Regions from separate parts of the Kitasatospora sp. MBT66 genome, predicted to be linked through region 3. Evidence: riboswitches for the same ligand, from Rfam matches in the RefSeq annotation. Region 3 holds a riboswitch; each other region holds the start of a gene.
The links. A riboswitch is a leader RNA that binds a small molecule or an ion and turns the genes downstream of it on or off. The one in region 3 is predicted to bind cyclic di-AMP.

Region 1 (3,253 bases), on a different contig from region 3:
ACGTCCAGCCGGAGCCGGGGCAGGACCCGCTGGCGTACGGCGCGGCGGTGCGGCTGCTGATCGACCACCGGCGGGCGGCGAAGCGGCTGAACGCCAAGCGGCAGGAGCGGCTGCACGCGGAGGCCGAGTGGCAGGGCGAGGTGGCGGCCGGACTGCTGCGCCGGGCGGACCTGGTGACCTGGCCCCGGCTGTACACGCTGCTGCTGCGCGCGGCCGGGGTGGACACCGCCGACGGAGAGGCGGTGCGGGCCTGGCTGGAGGGGTTCCGGGAGCTGCCGGAGGAGGAGCGGCTGGCGGCGTTCGCGGCGCTGGAGGCGGACGGTGTGCTGGACCCGGTGGACGACGGGGGCTGGGAGGCCGGCGGCCGGACGCTGGCGGTCGGGATGGCCACGGACGGCGCGCGGCGGCTGCTGGAGCAGGGGCTGATGCGGCGCAGCTACCGGAACCTGGCCGAGCTGACGGCGCTGGGCCGGCCGATGCCGGAGGAGCTGGCCGGGGACTTCGGGGCGTTCGAGGAGGCGGCGGCGATGGCGGCGCTGGAGCTGGCCGGGACCTGGACGGTGCCGGGGCTGCCGGAGCTGCTGGTGGCGGAGTTCCCGGAGCTGGCGCCGGAGCCGGGGCCGGCCGAGATCGACGCCTATCTGGCCGGGCTGGACGCGGCCTGGGCCGAGGAGGAGGCGGCCTGGGCCCAGGAGGAGGAGCCGGCGGACGGGGAGTGGCCGGCGGAGGCCGAGGAGCCGGCGGACGGCGACGAGCGGGCGCCGGAGCAGGCGTAGAACACGGCGAGGGGCCCCGGCCGGTGCGGCCGGGGCCCCTCGTCCTGCTCGGGGGAGGCGGGGTCAGGGGGTGACGCCGCGCTGCTCGAACCAGGTCTCCGGGTCGACCGGGGCGCCGCCGCCGGGGCGGACCTCGACGTGCAGGTGGGCGCCGGTGACGTTGCCGGTCGCGCCGACCTTGCCGATCTGCTGGCCGGGGAGGACCTTGCCGGAGCCCTTGATGATCGAGGAGAGGTGGCAGTACCAGATCTCGGTGCCGTCGGGCAGGGTCTCGACGATCCGGTAGCCGTAGGCGCCGGCCCAGCCGGCCGAGGTGATGGTGCCCTGGCCGACCGCGTAGACGGGTTCGCCCTGGTCGGCGGCGAAGTCGAGGCCGGTGTGCAGGTGCGCCCAGTAGCGCGCGCTCTGGCCGTAGTGGGCGGAGAGCCGGTAGTCGCGCACCGGCAGCTTGATGGCCGCGAGCTTGGCCTTCTCGGCCTCCTCGGCGGTACGCCTGGCCTGCTCCTGCTGGGCGACCTGGGCGGCGCGCTTGGCCTCGGCCTCCTGGGCGGCCTGGACCCGGGCGGTCTCCTCGGCGGCGGTGCGCTGGCTGTCGGCCTGCTGCTGGATCCGGGCCGCGAGCGCGAGGCCGGGGTCGGCGGAGAGCGCGACCGGGGTCTCGTCGGGGGTCTCCACGGCGGGCGCGGCGGCCGGGGTGGCGGAGGCGAAGCCGGTCGCGCCCAGGGTGGCGGCGACGGCGGTGACGCCGAGCAGCGGCGCGGTGCCGCGGGTCTGACGGGGCATCCGGTGCCGGCTGGTGTCGGCGGCCGGCGGGGCGCTCTCGTCGGCGGGGCCGCCGAAGGGGCCGTGGCCGGCGAACGGGCCCGGATGGTCGAGCAGCTGGGTGCCGGTGGAGGACCCGGACGGGTGTGCCTGGGTGTGCGTCGACGCCACGGAGGCGCGCTCCTTTCCTTCCTTCGCGCCTACCGGGTTAGCTGACGGGTTCGGAGCAGGAAGGTCTCCTACGGCTGAGCCTGGGCGGTGCCCTGACCCGGCCGATTCACCCCAAGGAACATGGTTCCCCGGCTCCCATGGCCTGCCCGGAGGGCCGGCCGGCGGGATTAGGCGACGGCGCACGGTGCCGTCTGGGTACGGCGTTGCGGACCGCGCTGCGTTATCAAACGTTAATCCGAGAGTCCCCCGATTCCAAGCCATCCGTTGGTGACGACCGGACATGGATCGGACGCTACGCGGCCCGATGGGCGATTTGTGACGTTTGATGACACCTGACACTACCGAACGTGAGAGGACGTCAACGAACGGGGTCCCATCTGAGTACGACTACTCATGTGCGGCCGGAGCCGCGCGGCCATTCTGGGCGCCATGAGCGCACCGATGCAGTCACGCACCACGGCCGCCTACTACATCCAGGCCGTCCTGTCCTTCGCCCTCTCCGGCGCCGCCCTCGGCTTCGGGATCGCCTTCCTCCCGGTCGAACCGTGGACCAGGGCCTTCCTCGCCGTCGGCCTGCTCTGGACGGTCACCTCGGCGTTCACCCTGGCCAAGGTGGTCCGGGACCGGCAGGAGACCACCGATCTCGTCACCAGGGTCGACCAGGCCCGGCTGGACAAGCTGCTGACCGAGCACGACCCGTTCAAGGTGGAGGGGGTCTGACCGGGCCGGGTACGGACCGCCGCTCGGGAGGGCTTGACGGCTAAGGCTATTAGCCTTAGCTTTATGGCTATCGGCACTCGCCGATGCCCCGCCCCGAGGAGGCTCCCATGAACGGCACCATCGCCCCCGCCACCCGCTACCTCGACCTCCCCGGTGGCCGGATCGCCTTCGACGACACCGGGCGCGGCGACGGCGCCCCGGTCGTCCTGCTCCCCGGGATGCTCGACAGCCGGGCCGCGTACCGGCACCTGCGCCCGCTGCTGACCGCCGCCGGCCGCCGGGTGATCACCATGGACCTGCGCGGCTTCGGCGAGTCCTCGATCCTCTGGGAGGACTACTCCCCCTCCGCCATCGCCGGCGACGTGCTCGCCCTGCTGGACCACCTGGGCGTCGAGCGGGCCGTGCTGGCGGGCAACTCCTACACCGGCGCCAGCGTGGTCAGAGCCGCCGGTGACGCCCCCGGGCGGGTCGCCGGGATCGTCCTGCTGGACGCCTTCGTCGAGAACGTGCCGCCCACCGCCCTGCAGCGGGCGATGGTCCGGGCGATGGGCGCGCTGCTGGTCCGCTCGCCCGCGTTCTGGGGGCTCTACCTGCGCAAGGCCGCCTTCCCCGGCCCCAAGCCCGCCGACCACGAGGAGTACGTGGCCGGACTGGTCTCCGCACTGCGCACCCCGGGCCGGCGGACCGCCACCCGCGGCTACGTGCACGGCGACGCCTCGCCCGTCGGCTGGACCTCGGCCGTGCGCTGCCCGGCGCTGGTGGTGATGGGCTCCAAGGACCCCGACTTCGGCGACCCGGAGCTGGTCGCCGACCGGCAGGCCGCC
Region 2 (3,253 bases), on a different contig from region 3:
TGAAGCCGGTCAGCCGGTAGGCCCGGGGGTTGGGTTCGAGCAGGGTGCGGGAGGCGACGCAGGACTCGTAGACGATGTCGTCGGAGGGCTGCTGGGGAGTGCGGGTGTCCAGCGGACCGTCCCACCAGTAGGCGTCCTCCCAGGTCTCGTGGCTGACGCAGCTGCGGAAGGTGATGCCGTGGCTGGCGTGCGGCACGAACGCGTGGCTGCCCGCGTCCCGGACGACCACGCCCTCGACCACGGTGCCCCGGGTGGCGTCGCCGAGCCGGTGGAAGTGCAGCCCGTACCGGCCGAGCACCGGCGCGGTGACCGGCGCGGTGCCGTCCGGGCCCCGCCAGGTCTCCTTGGTGTCGGCGCGCGGCCCGACCCAGCGCAGCGCGGTGTGCCGGACGTCGGCCCGGCGGGTGCTGGTGAGGTGGACGTGCGCGCGGCCCTTGGCGCTGCCCTCGACCCGGACGCTGCGGGTGAGGTTGAGCAGTTCGGCACCGACGGTGACGCCCCCTCCGGCGGCGACCCTGGGGTGCGGGTACTTCAACGGGGTGGTCAGGGTGACGGTGGTTCCGCTGACGGACCGGACGGTGACGAGGTCGTAGGCGGCGGCGAAGCCGTCCTGGTCGGGCGGGCCGGTCGGGGTGACGGCCAGTTCGTCGCCGGGGAGCCAGCCGGCGGGCGGGGCGGCCAGGTTGACGACGGTGTCGCCGGCCCTGAGCTCGCGCTCGGCGCGGACCCAGGCGGTCTTGGCGGCGCCGTCCAGCCGCAGGTAGCCGGCGCCGGTGACCCAGAGGCCGACGTCGGTGTCGACCACTTTCATACCGTCACCCTGGAAGCGCTTCTCGTCGACGGCGGGGAAGCGGAGGGTGTGGACCCGGTCGCCGTCGGGGGCGAGGGCGAGGGTGCCGCGGATCTCGACGTTGCCCGCGGCGGCGAGGGTGAGGGTGCGGTCGGCGGCGAAGGTGAGACTGCCGCCCGGCTCGACCAGCAGGGAGCCGACCTCGGCGTCGGTGTCGAGCAGGACCTTGTCGGTGATCCGGACGGCGCTGCGCGGTCCGGGCGGGCCGCCGCCCCAGCCGGCCCGGTCGGACCAGCGGCGGCCGCCCTGGTCGACGGTGGGCGCGGGAGCGGGCGGCTCGGGGGGTCCGGTGCCCGGGGCGGCGGTCGCGCCCGGCGGGGCGGCGCCGTGACCGCCGTCCTGGCCCATCGGGGCGCCCTCCCCGGGCGGGCCGGCGCCGACCACGGCGGCCGGGGTGACGAGCCGGGTCTCGCCGGTCAGCGAGCGGCGCAGGACCTCCTCGCCGCTGATCGCCGCGAAGGCGGTGCCGACGGCCAGCCAGCGCAGTAATGCGCGGCGGCTTACGGGAGTTCGGGGTGGTTCGGGTGGGATGTCCGGTCTGCGATGCTTTGCCCTGCGATGCGCCCCGCGCGGCCTGGCGGCCGGACGGGCGGCGTCCGGCTCCTCGTCGATGCCCATCGGTGCGTAGCCCTCCCCCCGGGCGGCTGCGTCGGCGCCGGCATGGCGCCGACGCTCTGAAGCATAGGCAGTTGTGTTGGCCATGACGGGCGTTGCTGGAAATCGGTCATTTCTGATCATGAAGGACAGCGGTTCAGCACGGCTTTCGTAAACTGTGACGGTAGTCACACATGTTTGCGGTTTGAAGCCGGCTCTGCTTAACGTGCTCCCCGTTCGTGGCCACACGGACCCAGCCCGTCCGCGACGCCGAGTCCTGCCGTCGGGCGTGCTGGCAGCGCAATACATCACGGCAGGAGCGGGGGAACCACAGGTAGTTCGCCCAGGACCGGTCCACGGACCGGACCCGGGCTAGGGGTGAAGCCGCGTCCACAGCGCGGCCGGGCAACTCCAGCCCGAATCCGACAGCTCACCTCGCAGGCGTGGGAGAGGACCACGTCTTCATGCTGCCCACCAACGGCACCCGTCTGTCCGGCCGCACCCGCCGCGCGATCGCCGCCCTCGGCGTCGCGGGCATCGGCCTCACCATCCCCTGCCTCACCGCCGGCACCGCCTCGGCCGCCTCCGTCGCCACCTGGGACAAGGTCGCCCAGTGCGAGAGCACCGGCAACTGGAGCATCAACACCGGCAACGGCTTCTACGGCGGCCTCCAGTTCACCAACTCCACCTGGGCCGAGTTCGGCGGCACCTCCTTCGCCGCCCGTGCCGACCTCGCCACCAAGGACCAGCAGATCGCGATCGCCGAGAAGGTGCTCGCCGTGCAGGGCCCCGGCGCCTGGCCGGTCTGCTCGGTCCAGGCCGGTCTGACCAAGGGCGGCACCCCCGCCGCCGTGGACACCTCGGCCGCCGCCCCGGCCACCAAGACCCCGGCCCCGGCCGCCAAGCCCGCCGAGAAGCCGGCCGCCAAGCCCGCCGCCGAGCCCGCCGCGAAGGCCGACACCCCGGCCGCCTCCGACGCCGCCCAGCAGCGCACCGGCGCCCAGGACTGGCAGAAGTGGCACCGCCAGGCGGGCCAGGAGGCCTCCGCCGACTACACCGTGGTCGCCGGCGACTGGCTGTCCTCCATCGCCGACAAGAACAACGTCCAGGGCGGCTGGGAGCGGCTGTACGAGCTCAACCGCTCCACCCTGTCCGAGGGCCCGCACAGCATCTACCCGGGCCAGCACCTGGCCCTCGGCGACCGCGCCGAGGCGAAGGCCCCGGCCGCCGACAAGTCCGGCAAGGGCTTCGACTGGTTCAACCGCGCCAAGGACGCGCAGAACGGCTCCGGGACGGCCGCCAAGCCCGCCGCCGAGCCCGCCGCGAAGGCCGAGACCCCGGCCCCCGCCCCGGCCGCCACCGGCAGCATGGCCGCCGCCGTCTCCTTCGCCCAGTCGAAGGTCGGCCAGGCCTACGTCTACGGCGGCACCGGCAACGGCGGCTGGGACTGCTCCGGCCTGACCCAGGCCGCGCTGCGCGCCGCGGGCATCTCCGTCCCGCGCGTCGCCGCCGACCAGGCCGCCGCGTCCACGCACGTCTCGCTGGACTCGCTCAAGGCCGGCGACCTGCTGTTCTGGTCCAACAACGGCCAGGACTCCGGCGTCTACCACGTCGCGCTCTACATCGGCGACGGCAAGTACGTCGAGGCCGCCAACCCGAGCTCGGGCGTGCGGGTCCAGACCGTCGCCAACTGGGCGCCGGACTTCGCCGGCCGGGTCTGATCCGGTAGTACCTCGGCCCCCGGGAGAGTCGTCGCTCCTCCCCCGGGGGCCGAGGCAGGCCCGCGGACGGCACCTCCGCGGAGGGCAG
Region 3 (3,253 bases):
GAGGTCGAGGGCCTCGCGGTTGGAGTCCAGGTTCGGGGCGAAGCCGCCCTCGTCGCCCAGACCGGTGGAGAGGCCGCGCTCCTTCAGCACGCCCTTGAGCGTGTGGTAGACCTCAACGCCCCAGCGGACGGCCTCGGAGAAGGACTCCGCGCCGATCGGAGCGATCATGAACTCCTGGATGTCGACGTTGGAGTCCGCGTGCGAGCCACCGTTGAGGATGTTCATCATCGGGACCGGCAGGACGTGCGCGTTCGGGCCGCCCAGGTAGCGGAACAGCGGCAGGTCGCTGGCCTCGGAGGCGGCGTGCGCGACGGCCAGCGAGACGCCGAGGATGGCGTTGGCGCCGAGCGAGGACTTGTCCGGGGTGGCGTCCAGGTCGAGCATGGCCTGGTCGATCAGGCGCTGCTCGGTGGCGTCGTAGCCGACCAGCTCCGGGCCGATCTGCTCGATGACGGCCAGGACGGCCTTCTCCACACCCTTGCCGAAGTAGCGGTTCTTGTCGCCGTCGCGGAGCTCCAGGGCCTCGAAGGCACCGGTGGAGGCACCCGACGGGACAGCGGCACGGCCGGTGCTGCCGTCGTCGAGGCCGACCTCGACCTCGACCGTGGGGTTGCCGCGCGAGTCGAGAATCTCACGGGCTACGACGACATCGATGGACGGCACGAGGCATCTCCTAGCGGAAGCAGGTACCGGCTGACAGTGGGGTGCCGTCGACCGGACGATTGCGGAGTCGTTACGACCAGAGCCTAACCGCACCGGCTGTCCGGGCCACGTCGACCTCGGCTCCGTCTCAGCGTGTGGCTGTGCTACCCACCGGTAGTTCACCTGGTTGCCCGGCCTCGGACGCCCCGGGGCGGACGAAGGGGGCGGACCGGGCCGGAGCGGTCACGCCGCCCTGCCCGCCGGTCCGGTGACGGACAGGCGGGCAGTGGGCGGTGAACCGGTCGGCGGTGGGCGCTGAGCGCCGGGCTGGGCGCTGGGCGCACAGCGCCGGGACGTGCGGGAGGGTCAGCCGAGAGCGAGGACCTGACCGGGGACGATCAGGTCCGGGTCGCCGCCGACGGTGCCGCGGTTGCCGTCGTAGAGGGCCTGCCAGCCGCCCTGGACACCCTGCGCGGTCGCGATCCCGGCGAGCGTGTCGCCGGAGCGGACGGTGTAGCCCGGGCCGGCCTGCGCCTGCTGGGTCTGCTGGACCTGCGGGGCCTGCTGCGCCTGCTGCGGCGCGGGAGCGGTGCCCTGACCCGCGTACTGCTGGTACACGCCCTGGTGGCTGGTCCAGTACCAGGCACCGTTGTTCTGGTACCAGAACACCTTGGCGTCGGCGTCCCAGCCGGCCCGGCCGGAGAACGACGGCGCCTGCGACTGGGTCTGCTGCTGCGCCTGCTGCTGGACCTGCGGAGCCGGCTGGGCGTGCTTCGGCGCGTACTGCGGGGCCTGCTGCGTCTGCGGGGCCGACTGGGCCTGCTGGGCCTGCGACTTGGGGGCGGCGTGCTTCGGCGCGGCCTTCGGGGCCTGCTGCTCGATCTGCGCCTGCGGTGCCTGCGGCTTCGGGGCGGCCGGGGCGGCCGGGGCTGCGTCCGCCGAGGCGTCGACCGCCGCCGGGGCACCGCCCTTGCTCAGACCGGCCTTCTTGGAGCACACCGGCCAGGCGCCCGGACCCTGCGAGGCCAGCACCTTCTCGGCGACGGTGATCTGCGCCGCCTTCGAGGCCTGGTTGGCCTGCGGCGCGTAGGACGTGCCGCCGAACGCCTTCCAGGTGCTGGAGGTGAACTGCAGGCCCCCGTAGAAGCCGTTGCCGGTGTTGATGCTCCAGTTGCCCCCGCTCTCGCACTGGGCGACCGCGTCCCAGGTCGAGGCCGGGGCGGCCGAGGCGCCGGTGGCGGTGAGGATCGGCATCGCCAGTCCGACACCGGCGACACCGGCGACGGCGATGGCCTTCTCGGTCTGGGTGCGGCGACGGTGACGGCCGGTTCCGACGAACAGCATGAAGAAGTCCCTCTCCGCACGCCTGCGAGGTGAGCTGTCGGGTTCGGACCGGGAGGTGGCCCGGCCGCGCGGAGGCGGCTTCACCCCAAGCCGTGGGAGACGGCGCAAGACCTGGTTCCCCCGCCCCTGCCCAGGGTTCTGGTCGGTTTCCGGTGACGCGGCGGGCAGGACTCGGCGTTCCGCGCACGGGACCCGCTTCCGCGGGCTCCCCGGAGAGTAGACAGATCTTCAGAGCAATCACAAGCTCATATCGCCGCTATCACACGGAAATCACGTCACGTGATGGATTGCCTACCAACCGAAGAGGTATGTCCGGATTGATGGAGGTTCACACCCGACGAAGTCGCGCTGCGGAGACTGCGCGTCAGCGTGTCGTGAGTCCCCCTCAGTGAACTGCCGAGGGGTCGGCGGAGGTTGCCCCCGATGTCGATTCCGGCGTGAATTCCACCGGAAGTTCACGAAGTCCCCGCATGATCAGACCACCGCGCCAGCGCAGTTCCTCCGGGTCCGCGGCGAGCCGGAGGTCCGGCAGCCGGGACAGCAGGGTGGTCAGCGCGGCCCGCCCCTCCAGACGCGCCAGCGGGGCGCCGATGCAGTAGTGGATGCCGTGCCCGAAGCCCAGGTGCGGGTTGTCCGCCCGGGCCAGGTCGAGGGTGTTCTCGTCCGCGAACCGCGCCGGGTCCCGGTCCGCCGCCGCCAGCACCACCAGCACCGGGTCGCCGACCGGGATCTCCACCCCGCCGATGGTCAGCGGACTCGTCGCGAACCGCCAGGTGGCCAGCTCCACCGGGCCGTCGTAGCGGAGGAGTTCCTCGATGCCGGTCTCCAGCAGCGCGCTCTCGCCGCGCCCGATCGACTCCTGGAGCAGGGCCCGCTGACCCGGGTTGCGCAGCAGCGCGTAGACGCCGTTGCCGATCAGGTTCACCGTCGTCTCGAAGCCCGCGAAGAGCAGGATGAAGGCCATCGCCGCGGCCTCGTTCTCGGTGAGGTGCTCACCGTGGTCGCTGGCCCGGATCAGCCCCGAGATCAGATCGTCCCCGGGGTCCGCGCGCTTGCGGTGGATCAGCTCCGCGAGGTAGGCCCGCATCCGCTTCACCGCCCGCCCCACACCGCCGCGTTGGCCGCCGCCGTGCCGGATCATCATCCCGGCCCAGTCCCGGAAGTCGTCCTGGTCCTCGGCCGGCACCCCGAGCAGGTCGCAGATCGCGTAGATGGGGAGCGGGAAGGCGAACTCGTGGATGAGGTCGGCCGATCCGCGCGCCGCGAA
Region 4 (3,253 bases), on a different contig from region 3:
TGACCGCCACCTCCTCGGTGGTCCTCCGCGCCGGCGGCGAGCAGCACGAACTCTCCACCCCCGTCTCGGTGCACGGCTCCCGGCTCCGGCTGCGCGCGCCGCTCGACTCCCCGGTGACCTCCGCCGCCGCCCGCGAGCAGGACGGCCTCGCCGTCGTGCTCGACCTCACCGACATCGCCCCGGTGGCCGTCCGCGACCGGGTCCGCGGGCGTCTCACCCTGGCCGGCCGGCTCCACCTCGCCCACCTCGCCGACGACGGCCTCAGCGTGCACCTGCGCCTGGACGTCGCGCACGCCGTGCTCTCGACCCCGTACGGCACCACCGCGATCACCGGCGCCGACCTCGCGGCGGCCGCCCCCGACCCGCTGGCCCGCTACGAGGCCGGACTTCTCACCCACCTCGCCGACGACCACCCCGACGCGCTCGCCGTGCTCACCCGGCTGCTCGACCCGGCGCTGCTCACCGACCGCCCCGACGTCCGCCCGCTCGCGCTCGACCGGTACGGCCTGGTGCTCCGCCTGGACCACCCGCACGGCCACCGCGACGTCCGCCTGGTCTTCCTCGAACCGGCCCGCGACGCCGACGAGTTCGGCCACCGGGTGCACCAACTGCTGTCCGCCGCCGAGCAGGAGCCGGCCGCCCACAGTTCCTGAACCCACCGGAAGCAGAACCGGGCTACCCCGAACCAACTCTGAAGCCTGATCAACTCCGCCGCAGCGGACCCCGGGCACGACGACGGCCGGCCCGGCCCACGAGAAGTCTCGTGAGCCGGGCCGGCCGGCAGGACGGGCGTGTCCCGCGCCCGTCGATCCACTCGGATGCGGCGTCCACCCGGTCCAGCGGTCACCCGACATGACCATTCCGGGAGGTCGTTTCGCCCCGCATCCGGCGGAGGCAGATGATCCGACCGAGGTCAGATCGCGACGTCGTGCGCCCGCAGGTAGGCGATCGGATCGATGTCCGAGCCGTACTCCGAGCCGGTGCGGATCTCGAAGTGCAGGTGCGGGCCGGTCACATTGCCGGTCGCACCGGAGAGGCCGATCTGCTGGCCGGCGGTGACGGTCTGACCGATGGACACACCGATCGAGGACAGGTGCGCGTACTCGGCGTACTTGCCGTCGGCGAGCTTGATCTCGACCTCGTTGCCGTAGGCGCCGCCGTTGCCGGCCTTCACCACGGTGCCGGCCGCGACCGCGCGCAGCGGGGTGCCGGTGGCAGCGACGAAGTCGGCGCCGGTGTGGTGGCCGGAGGCCCACATCGAGCCGGCCACGCCGTAGGCGGTGCCGAGCTTCGGGTTGGCCAGCGGGGCGAAGAAGCCGGAGGTGGCGGCGACCGGAGCCGCGGTGGCCGGCTTCGCGACCGGGGCGACGACGGCCTGAACGGCGGGCTGGGGGGCAGGCTTGGCGGCGGGCTTGGCAGCCGGGGCCGCCGGCTTCGCGGCCGGAGCGGCCGGCTTCACCGAGTCCTGCGAGGTCTGCGCCTTGGCGGCGGGGGCGGCCGGCTTGGCGGCCTCGGCCGGGGCGGCGGGCTTCGCGGCCTCGGCGGCCTTGGCGCCGAGCGCGAGGTGCTGACCCGGGAAGATGAGGTTCGGGTTGGCGCCGATGACCGAGCGGTTGTGCTCGAACAGCGCCTTCCAGCCACCCTCGACGTTCTTCGCGTCGGCGATCTTCGACAGGGTGTCCCCGCCGACGACCTTGTAGTCGACCGGGGCGGCCGGAGCGGCCTCGGCGGCGGGAGCGGCGGCGGCAGCCGGGGCGGCCGGGGCGTTCTCGGCAGCGGCCGGCGCGGCGTCGACGCTGGCGGCGCCGGTCCAGGTGCTGGTCTGCTGCGAGTGGCCGGCGGCCGGGGCCTCGTGCGCCTGGGCGGTGACGGTGGTCACCAGCGGGAGGGCGAAGGCGGCGCCGGTGACGGCGGTGGCGATGCCGATGCGGACGGCGCGGGGCATGGCGATACGACGAGCCTGTGCGGGCATGGAAGCTGTCCTCTCCGACGCCTGCGAGGTGAGCTGTCGGGTTCGGGCTGGAGTTGCCCGGCCGCAGAGAAATGCGGCTTCACCCCAAGCCGGACCGTCAATTCGGGTCCGGCGACTTACCTGTGGGTCCCCCGCTCCTGCCGTACAGAGTTCGTTGCGAACCACCGGGCAGCGGCAGGACTAGGCGTTCCACCCGGTGGCCACCCGGGCTGACGCCGGGCGGTCGCTGAACTAAAACCCATCCGTTCGGGTGAAGCAATGTCGATCTCCGGAGCCCGGGACCAAAGTCCGGAACACCGTGACGCTCCGCATGAAAGGCATGCACAGTACGCACACAATCCATTCACTGCGCGCACGTGATCCGCAACCCTCCGCCGATGTCGTCATCAGTGCGCACACGATCACTCACGGAACGGACATCCCCGACACACCCCCGGTGACCCTTGTCACGTCGGCCCCGTGGGCCCCACCATGGGCCGTGACCACCACCGATGCAGGCACCCTGCGGTTGGGCACCGCGCAGGGACGCTGGGTACTTCTGGCGACGGTGCTCGGCTCCAGCATGGCGATGCTCGACGGAACCGTCGTGAACGTCGCACTGCCCCGGATCGGCACCGATCTCGGTGCCCAGCTCGACGCCCTGCAATGGACGCTGAACGCCTATCTGCTCACCCTGGCGGGCCTGATCCTGCTCGGCGGCGCGCTCGGCGACCGGTACGGGCGGCGCCGGATCTTCCTGCTGGGCGTGGTCTGGTTCGCCGCCGCCTCGGCCGCCTGCGCCGCCGCGCCGACCATCGAGGTGCTGATCGCGGCCCGCGCCGTGCAGGGCATCGGCGGGGCGCTGCTCACCCCGGGCTCGCTGGCGATGCTCCAGGCGGTGTTCCATCCGGACGACCGCTCGGCGGCGGTCGGCCTCTGGTCCGGCCTCGGCGGGGTCTCGGCGGCGGTCGGCCCGTTCCTCGGCGGCTGGCTGGTGGACGGCCCGGGCTGGCGCTGGATCTTCCTGCTGAACCTGCCGCTGGCCGCGATGGTGATCGCGGTGGCCGCCCGGCACGTCCCGGAGAGCCGCGACGAGAGCTCGACCGGGCGGTTCGACGTGCTCGGCGCGGTGCTGGCCGCTCTCGCGCTCGGCTCGATCACCTATGCGCTGACCGCCGCCGGGGGCGGCCTCTCCGCCACGGTCTGGGTCACCGGCGCGGCCGGCCTCCTGCTCGGCGCCGCCTTCATCGTGGTCGAGCGCCGCACCGCGGAGCCGATGCTGCCGCTGGGCCTGTTCTCCTC

Region 1: linked by a shared signal. The riboswitch ahead of BI06_RS10905 (M23 family metallopeptidase) and the one ahead of BI06_RS55175 (transglycosylase family protein) in region 3 are both predicted to bind cyclic di-AMP.
Region 2: linked by a shared signal. The riboswitch ahead of BI06_RS55325 (transglycosylase family protein) and the one ahead of BI06_RS55175 (transglycosylase family protein) in region 3 are both predicted to bind cyclic di-AMP.
Region 4: linked by a shared signal. The riboswitch ahead of BI06_RS35305 (LysM peptidoglycan-binding domain-containing M23 family metallopeptidase) and the one ahead of BI06_RS55175 (transglycosylase family protein) in region 3 are both predicted to bind cyclic di-AMP.

Annotation. Positions count from the first base shown of each region.
Region 1 covers NZ_JAIY01000004.1:939,131-942,383, reverse strand. The annotation lists gene BI06_RS47945 (hypothetical protein) at 1-776, shown strand, start outside; gene BI06_RS10905 (M23 family metallopeptidase) at 840-1,709, opposite strand; cyclic di-AMP (ydaO/yuaA leader) riboswitch at 1,722-1,893, opposite strand; gene BI06_RS10900 (YiaA/YiaB family inner membrane protein) at 2,139-2,429, shown strand; gene BI06_RS10895 (alpha/beta fold hydrolase) at 2,537-3,253, shown strand, end outside.
Region 2 covers NZ_JAIY01000020.1:179,396-182,648, forward strand. The annotation lists gene BI06_RS41850 (hypothetical protein) at 1-1,468, opposite strand, end outside; cyclic di-AMP (ydaO/yuaA leader) riboswitch at 1,734-1,901, shown strand; gene BI06_RS55325 (transglycosylase family protein) at 1,888-3,165, shown strand.
Region 3 covers NZ_JAIY01000006.1:1,489,524-1,492,776, forward strand. The annotation lists gene eno (phosphopyruvate hydratase) at 1-663, opposite strand, end outside; gene BI06_RS55175 (transglycosylase family protein) at 1,009-1,986, opposite strand; cyclic di-AMP (ydaO/yuaA leader) riboswitch at 1,992-2,140, opposite strand; gene BI06_RS19150 (cytochrome P450) at 2,372-3,253, opposite strand, start outside.
Region 4 covers NZ_JAIY01000015.1:25,935-29,187, reverse strand. The annotation lists gene BI06_RS35310 (DUF2470 domain-containing protein) at 1-653, shown strand, start outside; gene BI06_RS35305 (LysM peptidoglycan-binding domain-containing M23 family metallopeptidase) at 914-1,972, opposite strand; cyclic di-AMP (ydaO/yuaA leader) riboswitch at 1,976-2,139, opposite strand; gene BI06_RS35300 (MFS transporter) at 2,451-3,253, shown strand, end outside.